4 regions of the Nocardioides cavernae genome follow, and region 2 is predicted to be linked to each of the others. Evidence: predicted binding sites of a transcription regulator. Region 2 holds the regulator's gene; each other region holds the start of a gene.
The links. Region 2 encodes LexA, which represses DNA repair genes until DNA is damaged. Its sites were predicted from a motif close to TCGAACANNTGTTCGA; they were not measured.

Region 1: JOD65_RS03610 (HNH endonuclease signature motif containing protein) is a predicted target of LexA. The motif match lies at 1,947-1,962, and genes of this name have one in related genera.
Region 3: imuA' (DnaE2-dependent mutagenesis accessory factor ImuA') is a predicted target of LexA. The motif match lies at 1,698-1,713, and genes of this name have one in related genera.
Region 4: JOD65_RS11570 (DUF6504 family protein) is a predicted target of LexA. The motif match lies at 2,264-2,279, and genes of this name have one in related genera.

The regions. Positions count from the first base shown of each region.
Region 1 is NZ_JAFBCA010000001.1:754,236-758,585, forward strand. Features, by position in the region: gene JOD65_RS03600 (CLIPPER-2 domain-containing protein) at 1-164, shown strand, start outside; gene JOD65_RS03605 (MFS transporter) at 344-1,924, shown strand; gene JOD65_RS03610 (HNH endonuclease signature motif containing protein) at 2,175-3,398, shown strand; gene JOD65_RS03615 (hypothetical protein) at 3,968-4,350, opposite strand, start outside.
Region 2 is NZ_JAFBCA010000001.1:1,403,733-1,408,082, reverse strand. Features, by position in the region: gene JOD65_RS06565 (hypothetical protein) at 1-287, opposite strand, end outside; gene JOD65_RS06560 (LysM peptidoglycan-binding domain-containing protein) at 608-958, opposite strand; gene JOD65_RS06555 (SDR family NAD(P)-dependent oxidoreductase) at 1,148-1,942, opposite strand; gene lexA (transcriptional repressor LexA) at 2,071-2,793, shown strand; gene JOD65_RS06545 (NAD(P)/FAD-dependent oxidoreductase) at 2,840-4,057, shown strand; gene JOD65_RS06540 (sulfotransferase family 2 domain-containing protein) at 4,090-4,350, shown strand, end outside.
Region 3 is NZ_JAFBCA010000001.1:3,594,268-3,598,617, reverse strand. Features, by position in the region: gene JOD65_RS16825 (Y-family DNA polymerase) at 1-979, opposite strand, end outside; gene imuA' (DnaE2-dependent mutagenesis accessory factor ImuA') at 1,007-1,687, opposite strand; gene JOD65_RS16815 (phospholipase D-like domain-containing protein) at 1,871-3,313, shown strand; gene JOD65_RS16810 (FUSC family protein) at 3,323-4,138, opposite strand.
Region 4 is NZ_JAFBCA010000001.1:2,471,235-2,475,584, forward strand. Features, by position in the region: gene JOD65_RS11550 (phytoene desaturase family protein) at 1-524, opposite strand, end outside; gene JOD65_RS11555 (DUF4126 domain-containing protein) at 545-1,135, opposite strand; gene JOD65_RS11560 (YbaK/EbsC family protein) at 1,149-1,622, opposite strand; gene JOD65_RS11565 (hypothetical protein) at 1,671-2,138, shown strand; gene JOD65_RS11570 (DUF6504 family protein) at 2,357-2,695, shown strand; gene JOD65_RS11575 (SAV_6107 family HEPN domain-containing protein) at 2,705-3,136, shown strand; gene JOD65_RS11580 (DNA polymerase III subunit alpha) at 3,149-4,350, shown strand, end outside.

The sequences.
Region 1 (4,350 bases), 650 kb from region 2:
GACAGGACGACGGCGGGACCAGCGAGGCGGACGACAGCGCCACCGGAGGCGACGGGACCCTGCCCGACACCGGAGGGCCGCCCCTCGGGCTGCTCCTCCTCGCACTGAGCCTGATCGCGGCAGGGGCGACGATCGTGGCCCGATCCCGCCGCCACGCCCGATGACAGGTGTGCCCTCGGAGCGATCACGCAGCGTGCGGACGGGGAGCACGCCGACGAGCGCGTAGCCGGCGGTCCTTCGCTGCGGGTGATGCCGGGGAGCGCGTGCCCGCTCCACGATGGGTGCGACTGATCTCCTCGGCGATGCTCGGACGTCGCCACGGCACCGACGGCGTGGTGATCCCATGGCTCCTGCAGAAGACGCTGGCGGCACGCCCCGACAGGGCATCCTGCTGGCGGCGGCGATGTTCGTCTTCGTCATCGACACGTCGTTCATGAACGTGTCGATCTCGGCCGTCGTGGAGGACCTCGACACGACCGTGAGCGGCGTCCAGTCAGCCGTGGCGATCGAGGCGCTCGTGTCCGCCGCGTTCATCCTCATCAGCAGCAAGGTCGGTGACCTGTTCGGGCGGAAGCGCGCGTTCGTCCTCGGCATGGTGTTCTACGCCGTCGGGGCGATCGCGATGGTCTTCGCGCAGGGCCTGGCGGCGATCATCGTCTTCTGGGCGATCCTCGGCGGACTCGGCGCCTCCCTCTACCTCCCGGCGATGCAGTCGTTGATCCACGGGAACTTCGAGGGGAAGACCCGCGCCAAGGTGTTCGCCCTGGTCGGTGCGTCGGGGGCGATCGCCGCCGCGATCGGTCCCCTGCTCGGAGGCTTCGTCACGACGGTCCTGTCCTGGCGCGTCGGGTTCCTGCTGGAGGCGCTCATCATCGGGGCCGTGCTCCTGGGGAGCCGCGGCATCCGGGACGTGCCGTACACCGGGGACCGGTCGGTCGACCTCCCCGGTGCGGCCCTCTCGGTGGTCGGCATGGGCGGCCTCGTGATCGGCGTCCTCGCGTGGCAGGAGGGCGGCGAGTACGTCCTGCTGCTCCTCGCGATCGGCGTCGTGGCGATGGCCGGCCTCGTGTGGTGGCTGCGCCGACGCAAGCGGTCCGGCCGGCCGGCGCTGCTCGATCCCGGCCTCTTCTCGTCCAAGCTGTTCAGCACCGGCGTGACCCAGATCTTCCTGCAGCAGGTCGCACTGGGCGGGCTGCTCATCGCGTTGCCGATCTTCCTGCAGCTGGTCTGGGGCTACAACGCGCTGCAGGCGGGCATCACGCTCGCGCCGCTGTCGCTCACGATGTTCGGCGTCGCGCTGCTCGCCGGGAAGCAGGCGGGGCGGCGGCGGGCGAGCAGCACCATCCGAGCGGGCTTCATGCTGCTCGCTGCGGCGATCGCCGGCCTCATCCTCCTGGTGCCGCGGGCGGACTCCGGCTGGCACCTGGCGGTCCCGCTCATGCTCGCGGGTGCCGGCCTGGGCCTCCTGGCCTCACAGCTCAACAACTACGCCCTCGCCCCGCTCTCGGAGGAACGGGTCGGCGAGGCCGCGGGCGTGACGTCGGCGACCGGGTCGTTCGGCCTGTCGTTCGGTCTCGCCTTCGCCGGCGCGATCATGCTCGCCACCCTGTCGACCTCCTTCACGAACATGGCGGAGTCGAGCACTGTCCTGCCGCCGGAAGACCAGGAGCGGGTCGCCACGGTGCTCGAGGACGACGCGCAGGTGATGAGCGACGCGCAGCTCGAGGAGCTCCTCGCCGGCCAGCCCGAGGACATCCAGGACGAGGTCCTCGCCATCAACGACGACGCCCGGGACCTCGCACTCCAGGTCGCACTCCTCGTCGCGCTTCTCGCCGCTCTCGTCGGCGTCGTCGTCTCGTTCCGGATGATGCGGCTGCCGGATCCCGAGCCGTCGGCGACGGATCAGGACGTGGGGCTGAGTTGAGCCTGGACCCTTGCGGTCGTATTCGAACAGGTGTACGATCGTGCTAGCACGCTGGTCCGGAACGGATCCCCAGTCTGAGGTGACGGGGATCCCGGGACCAGGACAGTCGCCCATAGAACCCGTCTTGGTGCTGACGGGATGCCGTGCGGCTCTCGGGTGACGACCTGGCAACGGTGCCACCAGTCATGCCTCACCGCTCCGCCCCGGACCCGGGCGGTGTCCAGTGAGCGCGTGCGAGGAGGTGGCCCCAGTGCATCCCATCATCGGGTGTGCCGCTGACCTCCAGGCCGCGCTCAAGAGTGTCGCCTCGATCGAGCCCACGTTCATGGCAGTGACGGAGAAGGAGTCGGCGCTGGTGGCGCTGGCCGAGGCCCGTTCGCAGCTCGACGCGCTGAGTGCGCGGGTGCTCTCCGCGTCGGACGACCTGGGTGAGCAGCACGGGCTCCGCGACGCCGCGGCGTGGCTGGCGATGCAGACGCGGGCGACCCAGCGCGAGGCGCGACGCGACCTGGCGCTCGGCCGGACTCTCGAGCAGCACCCGGCGGTCGCCACCGCGCTCACGTCGGGTGAGCTGCGCACGGAGCAGGCACGGGTCATCGGGGAGGCGGTCGACGCCCTCCCGTCACACATCGACGCAGAGACGCGTGGGCTCGCAGAGACGACGATGCTGCAGCTCGCCGGACAGCACGACGCCCGCGACCTGCGACAGATCGGCAAGCGCATCCTGGACGTCGTAGCCCCCGAGGTGGGGGAGTGCCAGGAGGAGTCCGTGCTGGCCGCGGAGGAGGCCCGGTCTGCTGCCGGCGTCGAGCTCACGATGGTCGACGACGGGAAGGGGCGTTGCCACGGTCGCTTCACGGTGCCCTCCCACGTGGGCGCGATGCTCAAGCGGCACCTACTGGCGCTGGCCAACCCGGCCCGCCACACCGAAGCCGGCCTGCGCGACGAGTCGGGCGACTGGAAGCCCCTGCGCAGGCGGCTCGGCGACGCGTTCGTGGAGTACGTCGAGCGCTACCCGATCGCCGCCACCCCGCAGACCGCCGGGGTCAACGCCACGGTCGTGGTGACCATGACATTGGAGCAGCTGCTGACCGAGCACGCCACGGCAGTGCTCGACGACGGCTCACGGATGTCCGCCGGCCAGGCGCGCCGGCTGGCGTGCGAGGCCGGGATCATCCCCGCCGTGCTCGGCACTTCGTCGCAAACGCTCGATCTCGGACGCACTGCGCGGCTCTTCACCAAGGCCCAGCGCATCGCTCTGGGCCTCCGCGACGGCGGGTGCACCGCGAAGGGCTGCGAGACCTCGGCGTCCGGTTGCCACGCCCACCACGACGACCCCTGGTCCCGCCTCGGCCTCACTGACCTGACCAACGGCCGGCTCCTCTGCCCCCGCCACCACCGTCTCGCCCACGACTCCCGCTACGCGATGACCATCCACGCCGACAACAAGGTCACCTTCGCCAGGCGGACGTAAGCCGACGCGGGGCAGGTGGTTCAAAGCGCCCAGAATGGGCGCGTCTCAGAGGCGCTGCGAACCGCCGCGCATGCCGGTGCCGTCCGGCATGGGAGTCCATGAGCCACCCGCAACCCTGACGAGCGCACCCCGCTGAGATGCGGGTCTGACGCGGGGTGCGTCGGAGCCGCGGATCCCACAAGTTCGAGGCGCGGGTTGCGCGGCTCAACCGACTGAAGCTCCTTTGAAGGTTCGCTTGAAGACGTTCCTGACTTACGCAACGCCGGCCTCACCTGGCCCGCTCCGAAGAGCCGTCTCACTCATGGCCGACGCTTCAATATTTTTCCACAACGCGGCCGCCCCGATATTCGCTGACGGACCATTTGCCAGAGTCACACGGCTGCGCATCAGTGGCGGAAACCGAGGGGCTGGCGCTCACGATCAGGGCCTGGAACGCGCACCGGTCGCGGGGTCAATCGAACCAAGCTTCAGATGCCAGAGGGTGGGCTGACGAACGAGAACTTTCCGATGCCAGAGTGAGCTCAATGCGGCAGGTCCCAATTACGTTGCGCCGACGTGCCTACGACTGGTCAGTTTCTAGCAGCGTCGAGTTCGCCTTCGCCATCGAACTCAGCACCCTCCAAGGCGACGCGCAAGGACCAAGTCTGCGCTCCCGTCTCGTGCTTCACCACCATCTGCAACTTGCCGTCGCTTGCGAGTGCTTGGCTCGCATCGTTCTCGTGCCAGATCTCGCCTTCGATGTAAAGCTCGCCTGCCCCGATGTCGAGCGCCGCCGATTCCATTTCCTGGAACGCGGCCCTCATCACAGCTCGAGCCACGTCCCCGCCGCTCCGGCGGTGTCGCAACGCAACTCCGATCACGTCAACGTGGACCCACGCCGGCCCTTCCAGCTCTGTCCAACAGATGACAGCAGCGAGGCCGACTTCGTCTTCGAGTACGTACACGCGCATCG
Region 2 (4,350 bases):
TCCTTCACTGAGTCGACGAATGACGCGCAGGCCTTGCATGTCCCATCGACGAGGCTCGAGTACTCAGCCGTCTCCCCCGTCACCTGCATCTCGTCCCCAGCCTTGACCCAGCGTCGAATGAAGTCCTCCGGACTCTCCGCCTCCGGCGTCTCGGACTCGGTGGGAGTCGGCGTGGGCGACGAGGTGGTGGTCTCCGGGATCTTCGGCTTCGGCTCGGGGTCGTCGGAGCACCCGGCCAGCAGGACGGGGACCGCGAGGGTCAGCGCGAGTGCGCGGCGTACGTGCATGAGGTGCCTCCCGAGAACAACGTCAGCACGCTGAAACTACCCATCCGGGCGACCGCGGAACCAGACCGACGGCAAAACCTGTGGAGAACCGACCCCAAGGTGGCGGCAGACGACAGCATTCCGGACGCCACCGGCGCAATGTGCCGCCACCTCCCCAAGCGCCACCCCCGGCGCCCGGTCTCGATACGTCCGCTCGTTCCTCGCGGACTACTCGACCAACAATCTGAAATGCGCCGAGGGGCGGGCCACTGGGCCCGCCCCTCGGTCTTCCCCTTGGTTCCACCAGCCGGGGTCGAAGCGGCTGATGGAGGCCTCACACGTCAGTCGGAGACGACTGGGACGCGGAGCTTCTGGCCGGCCGCGAGGCCGGCGGACTCGAGGGCGTTGAGCCGCTCGATCTCGCTCATCATGGAGCGGACGTCGCCGTCGGTGGCGATCTCGCTGGCGATCCCCCACAGCGTGTCGCCGGGCGCGACCTGGACGATCTCGGTGGGGGCCGGCTGGCCGGCCTCGCCGGTGCCGACCGCGCCACCGGCGAGCATGAACGCCACGCCGAGGACGAGGAACAGCGACGTCAGGAAGACCGCCAGGCGGCCGCGACGGGTCAGACGGACCGTCGAGCGGGCACGCGGGATGGCGGTGAAAGCGGGGGCAAGGCTGAGGGTGCTCATGGTGGCCTCCTGGGGAAGTTCAGCCGGTCGTGTTCTGTCGAGCGAATGTCTAGTCGGACCCACCGACAGTGGCCTTGGCCACCGGGTGTCGATCAGATGTTCGATCGAACGTGTGTACGACGTTAGAGCACGTGTTCGAACAACTCAAGCACCTTGTCGAACAAATGTTCGGCGTGTTCGAACGGACCGTCAGCGGCGCTTCATGGCCCGTCGCCCCTGGGCAGCGAAGAGCCCGGCCGCGTGCTGCATCAACCCGGGCGCGAGCGCCGAGCCGCGGACGACTCCCCCGCGCCAGCCCGGCACCGCCCGTACGACGCGCCGAGATCCGACCAGTGCGACAGCCGCGGCCGCGACGTCGGACACGTCAAGGATCGGGCCGCCGGAGTACACCAGCTGCGAGCCGAGGCCGGACGGGTCCTGGGCGGCGAGCATCGCGGTGTCGACCCCGTCGGGGCACAGGGCGTGGACCCGCACGCGACGCGGGGTCTCGGCGTTGACGGAGGTGGAGAGCGAGACGACCGCGGCCTTCGTGGCGGCGTACATGCTGTAGCCCGGCACGGGCCCGAGGCCCGCGAGCGAGGCGATGTTGACGACGTCCCCGCCGGCTGCGCCGAACGCCGCGAGCGCCGCGCGGGTGCCCCACGTCGTACCCAGCAGGTTGACCTCGACCAGCCGGCGCACCTGCTCCTCCGAGAGGTCGGCGAGAGCTCCGTCGTCACCGACACCGGCGTTGTTGAACCACGCGCTCAGCTCGCCGTGCCGCACAGCCTCCTCGACGACAAGACGGTGAGACGAGGGATCGCGTACGTCCTGGGCGAGGCCGGCGACCGCGCCGATCTCCGCCGCCGTCGCGGCGGCCGCCCGGCCGTCGAGGTCACCAATGACGACGCGGTGCCCGCGGGCGACCATCAGCTCGGCGATCCCGCGCCCGATCCCACGGGCCCCACCCGTCACGACACAAGAGGAAGGAGAGTTGGTCGACATGCCCGGACACTAGCGACACGCGGCTTCGAACAGGTGTTTGATCCTGTGGCGTCCCGAGGTCTACGGTGGGCGCACCAGATCCTCCCTGTCCAGCCGCGGACGGAGGGGTCGACGCAAGTGGAGGACGCATGGCCAAGCAGGACGACAAGAACGTCATCGAGATGCCCGACGGCCCCCCGGACGCCACCGGCCTGACCCCGCGCCAGCAGCGGGTGCTCGCCACGATCAAGGACTCGATCGAGACCAAGGGCTACCCGCCCTCGATGCGTGAGATCGGCCAGGCCGTCGGCCTCACCTCGTCGTCCAGCGTCGCCCACCAGCTCCGCGTGCTCGAGGGCAAGGGCTTCCTCAAGCGCGACCCCAACCGCCCCCGCGCCCTCGAGGTGTTCCTGCCCGAGGTGATGGCTGCGCGGCGCAGCATGTCGAGCAACGACGAGACGTCCTACGACGAGACCGGCATCGGCGACGCCAACCCCGTCGCCACCAACGTCCCGGTCGTCGGCCGCATCGCCGCCGGTGGCCCGATCCTCGCCGAGGAGCAGGTCACCGACGTGTTCCCGCTGCCCAAGCAGCTCGTCGGCGAGGGCACCCTCTTCCTCCTCGAGGTCTCCGGTGACTCGATGGTCGACGCGGCGATCTGCAACGGCGACTACGTCGTCATCCGCCAGGAGCAGACCGCCGAGAACGGCCAGATCGTCGCGGCGATGATCGAGGGCGAGGCGACCGTCAAGACGTTCCAGCGCAAGGACGGCCACGTGTGGCTGCTCCCCCACAACGACGCCTACGACCCGATCCCGGGCGACAACGCCACGATCCTCGGCGTCGTGACGGCGGTGCTCCGCAGCCTCTGACGAGCAGCGAGAGGCGCGCCGACCAGCCAGGGTGCACGATGGCGGCATGAGCAACGTCGAGCAGTCCTATGACTACGTCATCGTCGGTGCGGGGGTAGCTGCGGCAAGCGCCGTGAAGGGCATCCGTTCGCAGGACGGGGCCGGCCGCATCGCCGTCCTCGGCTCCGAGCCCGACAAGCCGGTCTACCGGCCCGTCCTGACCAAGGACCTCTGGCTCAAGGACGACGAGACCCTCGAGGGTTCCTCGCTCGCTGGCGACCTCGACGACGACGCCGCCGTCGACCTGGTCACCGACACCACGGTGACCGAGATCGACCCCGGCGCGCACGTCGTACGCCTCGCCGACGGCAGCAGCGTCGGCTACGGCAAGCTGCTGCTCGCCACCGGCGCCGAGCCCCGCGTGCTCGCCGTCGACCCCGGACCGCGGGTCATCTACTACCGCACCGCCGCCGACTACCAGCGGCTGCGCGCCGTCGCCACCGAGGGCAGCCACGTCGCGGTCATCGGCGGTGGCTACATCGGCTCGGAGATCACCTCCGCCCTCGTGCAGAACGGCGTGCAGGTCACCCTCGTGCTCGACCTCGAGGACGTGCAGGAGCAGATGTTCCCCCGCGCCCTCGCCGCCACCCTCACCAAGGCGTTCGCCGACCGCGGCGTGACCGTCGTGCACGGCTCGGTGGAGGGCGGCCAGGAGGACGACGGCGGCGTACGGATCCGCCTCGGCGACGGCACCTCCATCACCGCCGACGCAGCCGTGATCGGCGTCGGCGTCCTCCCGCGCACGGGCCTCGCCGAGGCCGCCGGGCTCGAGGTCGACAACGGCGTCGTGGTGGACGAGCACCTGCGCACCAGCGACGCGGACGTGTACGCCGCGGGCGACGTCGCGTCGTACCCCGACGCCCTCCTCGGGCGCCGCCGCGTCGAGCACGTCGACCACGCCGAGAAGTCCGGCGAGCACGCCGGCAAGGTGATGGCCGGCGCCGACGAGGCCTACGGCTACACGCCCTTCTTCTGGTCCGACATCCTCGACTACGGCTACGAGGCCGTCGGCGAGACCAGCAGCCGGCTCGACATGGTGGAGGACTGGAAGGACGGCGAGATCGGCACCGGCGTCGTCTACTACCTGAAGTCGGGGCAGGTCCGCGGCGTGCTGCTGTGGAACGTCTGGGACAGCGTCGACAAGGCCCGCGCGCTCATCGAGGAGACCAGCGAGACCCCCATCCCCGACCCGGAGTCGCTGCGGGGGCGCATCCCGTTCGGGTGAGGGAGGGGCGCGGTCCGTGTAGCCTCGCGGCGATGTCTGCCGCCGGCCCCGACGCTCCGCCTCCGGAGCTCTTCCGCACCCGTCCGGGCAACCGGCGCCGGCTGACTCCTGACGCCCAGGCCGAGGTCGACCGGCTGGCCGCAGCAGGCGAGGCGTCCGCGTGGCTCAGCCCGCTGGCGTACAACCTCACGATCAGCCACAGCCATCGGTTCGTCTGGTACCGCGTGGCCAAGGTCGCGACGCGCACGATCCGCCACCACTGCGAAACGCACGGCATGAGCATGGACGTCGAC
Region 3 (4,350 bases), 2.2 Mb from region 2:
AGCCGCCGGCCCCGCTCGTGGACCCGGCCGACTGCAGCTGCCAGTGGACGCGGTCGACGAGGTCGCGCGCGCTGAAGTGTCGTGGATGCAGCCACGAGCGAGACGAGCACACGACCCCGTCGGACTCGGCCTCGACTCGCACGCCGGTCGCGACGAGCTGGTGGTGGGCGAGCTGGGTCACGAACCGCTCGGCGGTGGTGCGGACGCTGAACGTGATCGCCTCGACGGAGTCGAGCGGCGGCTCGAACGGCACCTCCGCGTCGAGCTCGGGCGGCGGGGTGCGCGCTGCGAACAGCGTCGGGTCCTCGCCGCGCGCCCTTCTCCGGACCGTGGCGCCGTAGGCACCGAGCCGGTGCTCGACCGCGTCGCCCGGCAGGTCGGCGAGGTCGCCCAGGGTGCGCAGGCCCAGCCGCTGCAGGAGCCCCACGAGCTCGCGACCGCGGGCGCCGTCGTCCTGCAGCACGTGGACGGGCAGTCCGCGCAGGAACGACGGCGACCCACCGGGAGGGACGACCGTCCACGACTGCACGTCCGCCACCCGGGCGGCCTGCTCGGCGGTGAAGAGGTCGTCGGCGATGCCGACCCGCACGTCCCACACTCCCGTCTCGACCAGCGCCTGGCAGGCGGTCGCCGCTGCCGCGGTCTCGCTGCCGTACCAGCTGCCCGGGGCCCGGACGGCGAGCAGCCCGGGACGCAGGGCGGCCACCCCGGGGCGCAGGTCCTCGACCACCGCGAGGACCGGCTCGAAGGCCCGGGCGTCGCGGTCGGGGTTGGTCGGCAGCAGCAACAGCTCGGGACACCGCGCCTGCGCGTCGCGGCGGCGCTGCCCCCGGCGTACGCCCTCGGTGCGGGCGGGACCGTTGCAGACCTCCACGACGTTGGCCGACAGCACCGCGGCGGGGGAGCGGAGCGACCGGTCGGCCTCCTCGAGGGCCGCGACCACGGACCAGTCGGGGCACCACACGACCATGACCCTCATCGCCGGACCTTCATCGTCGGACCCTCGTCATGCCCGTCGGATCTCCCGGACCTCGCCGGCCTGCCGGTCGGAGCCCGGGTCGGCCCGGTGGACGCCCGGCCAGGTCAGGTCGGCGCGTTGGGGTGGCCGCGCGCCGCGGTGCACCGCGACGCGGGCGCGCCGTTCCCGCAGCTCACCGGCTCCGGACGTCGGGCCGGTCCAGACGGACTCCTCGACGCTCAACCGGGCCGACACGCGCGGCCACTGGCCGTGGACGACCAGCACCGCGGACCTCGTGCGCAGCCGGGAGTCCAGGATCCCCGCGGTGCGCTCGTCGACGGTGGCCGGCGGACGCAGCACCACCACCCGCAGCACGTCGACGAGGGCTGCGGTGACCTCGAGCCAGTGCTCGCCGGGGTCGGGCACCAGCACCGTGCGGGACAGCTCGATGCCGAGCTCCGCTGCGGCCTCGGCACCGAAGTCGGCGCACCCGGCGAAGCCGACCCACTCCCCGGCCTGCGAGGCCCCGGCGGCGAGGGCGAGCGCCAGCGACGCCGAGTCGACGGCGTAGGTCGACCCCGCGTGCAGCGGGACCAGGTCGGCCAGCCCCGGCAGGGTCGCCACCGGCTCTCCGGCAGGCCTGCGCTCCATCGCGGCGACCCGCTCGCGCAGCTGCTCGACCACGGACCTGCCCGGGTCGAGCGCGGCGACGGAGCGGGCGGAGGACATGGTTCCATGATCGAACACGTGTTCGAACGAGTCAAGCGAGGGGTCCACTCCTGCCGCCCTGCGGGTGGGCCATCAGACCACGGCCGCCAGGTCGTGGCGAGACGCGGTGCGCTGCGCGGCCCGGAACGGGTCGGGTCTGCTTATGCTGACCGGACTGTCGACGGAAGGGTTGGCGTCGTGTCGATGATCTCGAGGCTCGTGGGGAGCCTGTGCCTGGTGCTGGTGGTCTCGTGGGGCCTGGTGGCTCCCGGGCAGGCGAGCGACGTCGCGTCGTCCGCCGGCCAGCCGGTGGCGGCGAAGCCGAAGCCGAAGAATTGGGAGGCCTTCAGCGGCCCCTTCTTCAACGACCCTCATCTCGCCAAGGGTCACTTCGAGATCGAGCGGCGGGTGATCCAGACCATCAAGAACACGCCCAAGGGCTCGTCGATCAGGATCGCGATCTACTCCTTCGACCGCCTGCCGGTCGCCCACGCGCTGGTGGCGGCCCACCGTCGCGGCGTACAGGTGCAGATGCTCCTCAACGACCACTGGGAGACGCCCGCCATGAAGGTGGTGCGCGCCGAGATCGGCAAGAACCGCAACAAGAACAGCTTCATCTACAAGTGCAAGCAGAGCTGCCGAGGGGCGGCCAACGAGTTCAACAACCTGCACACGAAGTTCTACCTGTTCAGCCAGGCCGGGAAGTCCGAGGACGTCCTGGCGGTGGGCTCGGCCAACATGACGCGCAACGCCGCCATCCACCAGTGGAACGACCTCTACTTCACCGACGGCGACCACGAGATGTTCCGCCATTTCGTGGCGCTCTTCAAGGATATGTCCAAGGACTACGACACCCGTCAGGAGCCGTGGTACTTCTGTGGCGTCCCGACCGGTCCGGCGTGCGACGACTCGGTCGACAAGCACACGGCCGTCGCGTTCCCGCGGGTCTCGCGGCCGAAGGACGACCTGGTGGTCCAGATGCTCGACCGCATCCAGTGCCTGACGCCCGACCCGGTGACCGGCAAGGTCAAGCGCACCCGCCTGGCCCTGTCGATGCACACGATGCGCGGCAACCGCGGCAACTACCTGGCCGAGGCGATCCGCCAGAAGTGGGTCCAGGGGTGCGACGTGCGGGTCAGCTTCGGCCTCATCGGCTACCACACGAAGGGCGTCATCGCCGCCCCCACCAAGCGTGGCCGGATCCCGCTCCGCTCGACGGGGATGGACTACAACACCGACGACAACTTCGACCTGAACAACGACGGCATCGACGACCTGATCCTCGACTACTACAGCCACCAGAAGTACTTCATCGTCCAGGGCACCTACAACGGCGTCCCCGACACCTCGATGGTGCTGACCGGATCGGTGAACTGGTCGAGCCTGAGCACCGCCAACGACGAGGTGTGGTTCACCGTGAAGGGCGCGGTGGTCGCGAACAAGTACCTCAAGAACTTCGACTACCAGTGGAACAACACCCGCAACACCCGCAACGCCTACACGACGACGTACGCCAACTTCCGGGTCCGCCGCGAGGTGCGTCAGCCCGACGGCACCATGCGCACCGTCTGGAAGACCGTCCGTCGCCCGGTCACCACCCTGGATCCCGCCCACTACCTCCCGGGTCCCTACTGGGAAGCCGACTGACGGTCGACGTCACGCCCGCTCGCGCGGGTGCGTCGCGGAAGAGGCGCGTCCGTGCTCGACGACGATCACGGCGAGCGCCACGACGACGCCGAGCAGGGTCTCGACACCGCGGTCGAGGAGGAGTCCGACAGCGTCCTGCGACGACCCGAGCTGGCCCATGAGCAGCGCCATCGGGGTGATGAAGAGCATCGCGATCCCGTAGTTGCGGCCCACGACGAGCTCGGTGACGACCTGCAGGACCACGACCACCAGCACGAGCGACACCGGGTCGAGCCCGAGCAGCAGCAGCGGCGCGGCGGTGAGCAGGCCGAGCACCGTGCCGACGATGCGGTGGGCGGCCCGTACGGCCTGGTGGTCGCGGCCGCTGACGCTCAGGGGAGCGACCGCAGCGACCATCGCCCACCACGGATGGCCGATCCCTGCTGCGGTGGCCGCTCCACCCGCGAGGACCGTGACGAGGAGGTAGCGCAGCGGGTCGACGTACCCCGGTACCCGCCGCAGCGGCGGGGCAGCGGTCCACGGCGTACGACGTGCGACCGCGCCGACGTTGCCGATCACCACGGCGAGGGCCGCGCTCGCCGCGGACACGGCAAGGGCGACCGGGACGTCGGCCGTCGTGGCCGGCACCGCGGAGACGGTGCCGAACGCGAAGAGCAGGAAGAGCGGGCCCGAGGGGTGCCAGTCGAAGACCGTGGACGCCACGGACCCGGCGGCGGCGACGAGTGCGCTGAGCAGGACGAGCGCCCACGGTCCGACTCCCACGGTCGACACCAGCGCCCCGAGCCCGCCGGCGGTGACGAGCGACAGGCCCGCGGTGCACTGCATGGCGGCGCGCGGGAGGTGGACCCGGCTGCGTCCGTAGAGCGCGGTGAACGCGCCGAACGCTGCGTAGACCGCCCACGAGCTCCGGTCGGCCGCGACGAGCGTGAGCAGCGGTACGGCGACGCTGAGGCCGGCGCGGAGCGCGACCCGGTGCTGCCCGGGCGGGACGGGGTTCAGGCGGAACAGGTCACGGGCGAGACCACGCGGACGGACCC
Region 4 (4,350 bases), 1.1 Mb from region 2:
TCGTCGTCGAGTGTCCGACGCAGCCGCTTGTGCAGCGACTCGCGCCGGTCCAGCATCGCCATGAGCTCGCGCGGCGCGACGTCGGGGTCGAAGGGCCGCTCGTACCACTCCTTGCGCAGCAGCTCCCACGGCTCGCCGTACGACGCCACGTGGTCGACCCACTGCCGGCCGAGGCCCGAGCCGAGGGACTCGAACGCGTCGAGCTGGGCGGCTCGTGAGCCGCCGGGCAGCCGCACCGACGAGCCGTCGGCGAAGCGGTGCTCGCGGACCAGGTCGAGCGGCTGGAGGTCGAGCTCGCGCTCGAGCGGGCGGCCCGACTTCCTGAACAGGTCGCGCACGACCGCCGGCAGGAGCGTCGTGGTCGGCCCGGCGTCCCACGCGAAGTCGTCGTGCTCGACCGTGGTGAGCGCACCGCCGAGGTGCTCGGAGCGCTCGAGGAGCGTGACCTCGTGGCCCATCCTGGCCAGCCGGGCCGCGGCTGCCATGCCGCTGAAGCCGCCTCCGACCACCACCACACGTGCCACGGGGGAACCCTAGGCGTCCGCTAGGTCGCCCGGTCGACGGGCTCCTTGTTCTTCCAGCGCCGCCAGCCGCGTCGCACCAGCCGGGTGAGGACCAGCAGCAGGCCCAGGCCGGTCAGGAGCAGGACGCCGGCGATCGCCGCGGCGGCCTGCGGGTGCTCGAGCGAGAACCACACCACCCCGAGCACGGCGGCGTCCTCGGTGAGGCTGGCCCCGATGTTGGTCACCGGCTCGGGGGACGAGTTGATGGCCAGCCGGCCGCCGGCCTTCGCCAGGTGGCTCAGCAGCGCGGTGCCGCCGCCGACGACGCCGAGCACGGCCTGGTCCAGCGAGGCCGCGTCGCCGGCGAGCAGCACGCCGATGACCGCGCCGACGGTCGGCCGGATCGCGGTGGAGATGGCGTCCCAGGTCGAGTCGATGTAGGGGATCTTGTCGGCGACGAACTCCATCGCGAACATGAAGCCGGCCACGGCCAGCACGTCCCACCGGCCCAGGACGTCGGGGATGTCGGCGTAGGAGCCGACACGGTCGGCGATGCCCAGCACCAGCACGACGAGGTAGGCGTTGATGCCGCTCGCCCACCCGCTGGAGAAGGTGAGGGCCAGGGCGTCCATCAGCAGGTCCCCATCAGTCCACCTCGACCTCGACCGCGCCGGTCATCGCCACCAGCTCGTCGTACGACGTCGAGAAGACCGCGGCCGGGTGGCCGGCCGCCGCCCACACGACGTCGTGCCGACGGAGCCACGGGTCGATCCAGGTGCGGACCGGTGCCGGGTGGTCGATGGGGGAGACGCCGCCGATCACCTGACCGGTGTGTCGGCGCACGAAGTCGGGGTCGGCACGCTTGAGGCGGGTCACGCCGATGCGTTCGGCGACCACCGCCGTGTCGACGCGGTGGGCACCGGAGGTGAGGACGAGGATGGGCTCGCCGTCACCGTCGAAGAGCAGGCTGTTGGCGATGGCGCCGACCTCGCACCCCAGCGCCGCCGCGGCGAGTGCCGCTGTGTGGGCGCTGTCGGGCAGGATGACCACGTCACCGGTGCCGCCGCGCCGGGTGAGGTCCCCTCGAAATGAGGTGATCGATGCGTGCTCGGTCGACATGATGCGAGCCTAGCGACGAACGACGACGATCCTCAGGGGGACTTCAAGATGGCGCGCGACCTGCCGGGATCCGTGGTCAACAGCATGCGAGTGCTCGGACTGATCGTGGCCACGTCCGGCGTGATCACGCTGCTGATCTGGCTGATGCGCGACGACGTCATCCTCGGCTGGGCCAAGGGCAACCCGTCGGCGCAGGAGCTCCTTGCCCAGGGCGGCATCGAGCTGCTGCGGGACAGCCCCATCGTGCCCGGGTTCGTCGCCCTATCGGTCGTCGCGTTCGTCGGCTTCGCCCTGCTGGTGCTGGTGCTCGGCTCCTTCTTCGTCGGCGGCTACGGCTGGACCCGTCCGGTGCTCACCGCCACCGCCGGCGTCGGAGTCCTGGTCGGCGTGGTCTGCCTCGACAGCCACCTCCCGGTCATCTTCGTGGTGCTGTCGGCCCTGGTGATCGTCGAGGGCCTGGTGCTCTCGTTCTTCCTCTGGCAGCGCGAGACGACCGCCTACCTGCGTCGGGTCTGACGTCCTCCCGCGCGTCCTCCGCGCAGTCCACTCCCTCCGTCCTCGGGATCCGTCCCCGGGATTCGTCCCGGAGTCGCGTCGGCCCTTGACGGGCTGTCGGTGGGGAGTAGTACCGTTCTCGTTGTTCGAACATGTGTTCGATGCGACCCGGGTGGCGGTGACCTCGACCCCCACCGTCCCCCGGGTCGGCCCGGGGTCGACGGATGCGAGGAGGCGCGATGAGGCAGTACGACGACCCCGTCGAGGTGCGACGAGGCGAGGCGGAGGACCCCGACCAGTTCCTGTGGCGGGGCAGGTTGTGGAAGGTGCGCGCGGTCGTCGCGCACTGGGTGGAGACCGGTCCGTGGTGGCAGGGCGGGGCCGACGGCGGGTCCGACGGCGCGCAGTCGAGGACGATCACCGACCTCGTCGCCGAGCGCGAGCTGTGGCGGGTGGAGGCCGGCCGCGGGATCCAGGGCGGACGGCAGCAGGTCGGCGACCAGCCGTCCTACGGCGTCTTCGACCTCTCCTTCGACTGGACCGACGGGCGCTGGCAGCTCGTCGGGTGCCTGGACTGAGGGCACGCCATGACTTCGACGACCAGTCCCGGCCCCTACGTCGGGCCCCACATGCTTCCGGCCACCACGCACTCCTACCTCGAGCGGTCCGCGACGTCGCTCCGCGACTCCATCACGGCGCGCGACGTGCCGACCCGCTACGCCTGCGCCCACGTCGCGGCACTCTGTGCCGCGGCCGCCCTGCTCGCGGCCCGGGCCCGCCCGGCTCCGCGGGGCCGCCGGCAGAAGAACGCATGGGTCCTGCTCGCCGAGGTGGCTCCCGAGCTGACCGAGTGGGCGAGCTTCTTCGCTGCCGGTGCCGGCAAGCGCGCCGCCGCCGAGGCCGGGTCGACCCGGGCCGTGACCGAGCGGGAGGCCGACGACCTGGTGCGCGACGCGGACCGGTTCCTCGCCGTGGTCGAGCAGGCGCTCGGCCTGGTCCCGCACGCCAGCGTCGCCTGAGGGCGGGGCGAGGTGTCGTCAGACCCGTTCGTCCACCTCCACGTCGCCTCCGGGTTCTCCCTGCGATACGGCGCGTCCCACCCCCACGTGCTCGTCCAGAGGGCTGTCGAGCACGGCATGGACACCCTTGCCCTCACCGATCGTGACGGCACCTACGGCGCGGTGAAGTTCGTGGGCGCCGCCCGCCGGGCCGGCATCCGTCCGGTGCTCGGGGTCGACCTCGCCCTCAGTCCGACCACCGACCCGGCGACCGGAGGCGCGGCGGTCGGGGGAGGTGGGCGCCCGCCCCGACGCCGTACGCCGGCGCGCGGTGGCGTGTCACGTGGCCCCTCCCCGCAGCAGGGGGGAGGCAACCGAGTCACGTTCCTCGCCATGGGCGGGGCCGGGTGGGCGGCCCTGTGCCGGATGGTGTCCTCGGTCCACCTGTCCGGCGAGCGCGGGCGACCCGTCGCGACGCTCGAGCTGCTGGCTCCCCACCTCGCGGGCGGTGACGTGCTCGTGCTGCTCGGGCCGTCCTCGGAGCTCGGCGCGGTCGCCACCCGGCGCCGCGACGACCTCGGCCCGGCGGTGCTCGCGCCGTGGCTCGAGGTGGTGCCGCGCCCCAACCTGGTCGTCGAGCTGGTGTCCCACCGGCTCGGTGGCCGCGGGGGTGCCTGGGGGCCGGGCACGTCGGCCCACGCCGCGCGGATGGCCGGCCTCGCCCGCCGTGCCGGCCTCACGACGGTGCTGACCAACGCGGTGCGCTACACCGACCGGCTCGACGCCCCGACGGTCGACGTGCTCGACGCGGCCCGGCGACTGGTGCCGCTGGGCTCGGCCGGACTGCGCGACGTCGGCCCCGACGGCGCGCGCGGCAACGCCGAGGGATTCCTCAAGACCGGCAAGCAGATGCACGAGGTGGCCGACGAGATCTGCCGCCTCGCCGGGTTGGGCGACAGCGACCGAGAGGCGAGGCGGTTGCTCGCCCGCACGCGGGCGGTCGCCGACCGGTGCGCGCTCGACCCGCGCACCGACCTCGGCATCGGCGAGGTGCACTTCCCGGAGCTCGAGCTCCCCGACGCCGGCCCACACCGCACGGCCGACTCCCTGCTGCGCGCCCGCAGCGAGGCGGCGATCGGCTGGCGCTACGGCACCGGCCCGAGGATGCGGGTCTGGAAGCGGCTCGACGACGAGCTCGAGACCATCCGGACCCTGGGCTACGCCTCCTACTTCCT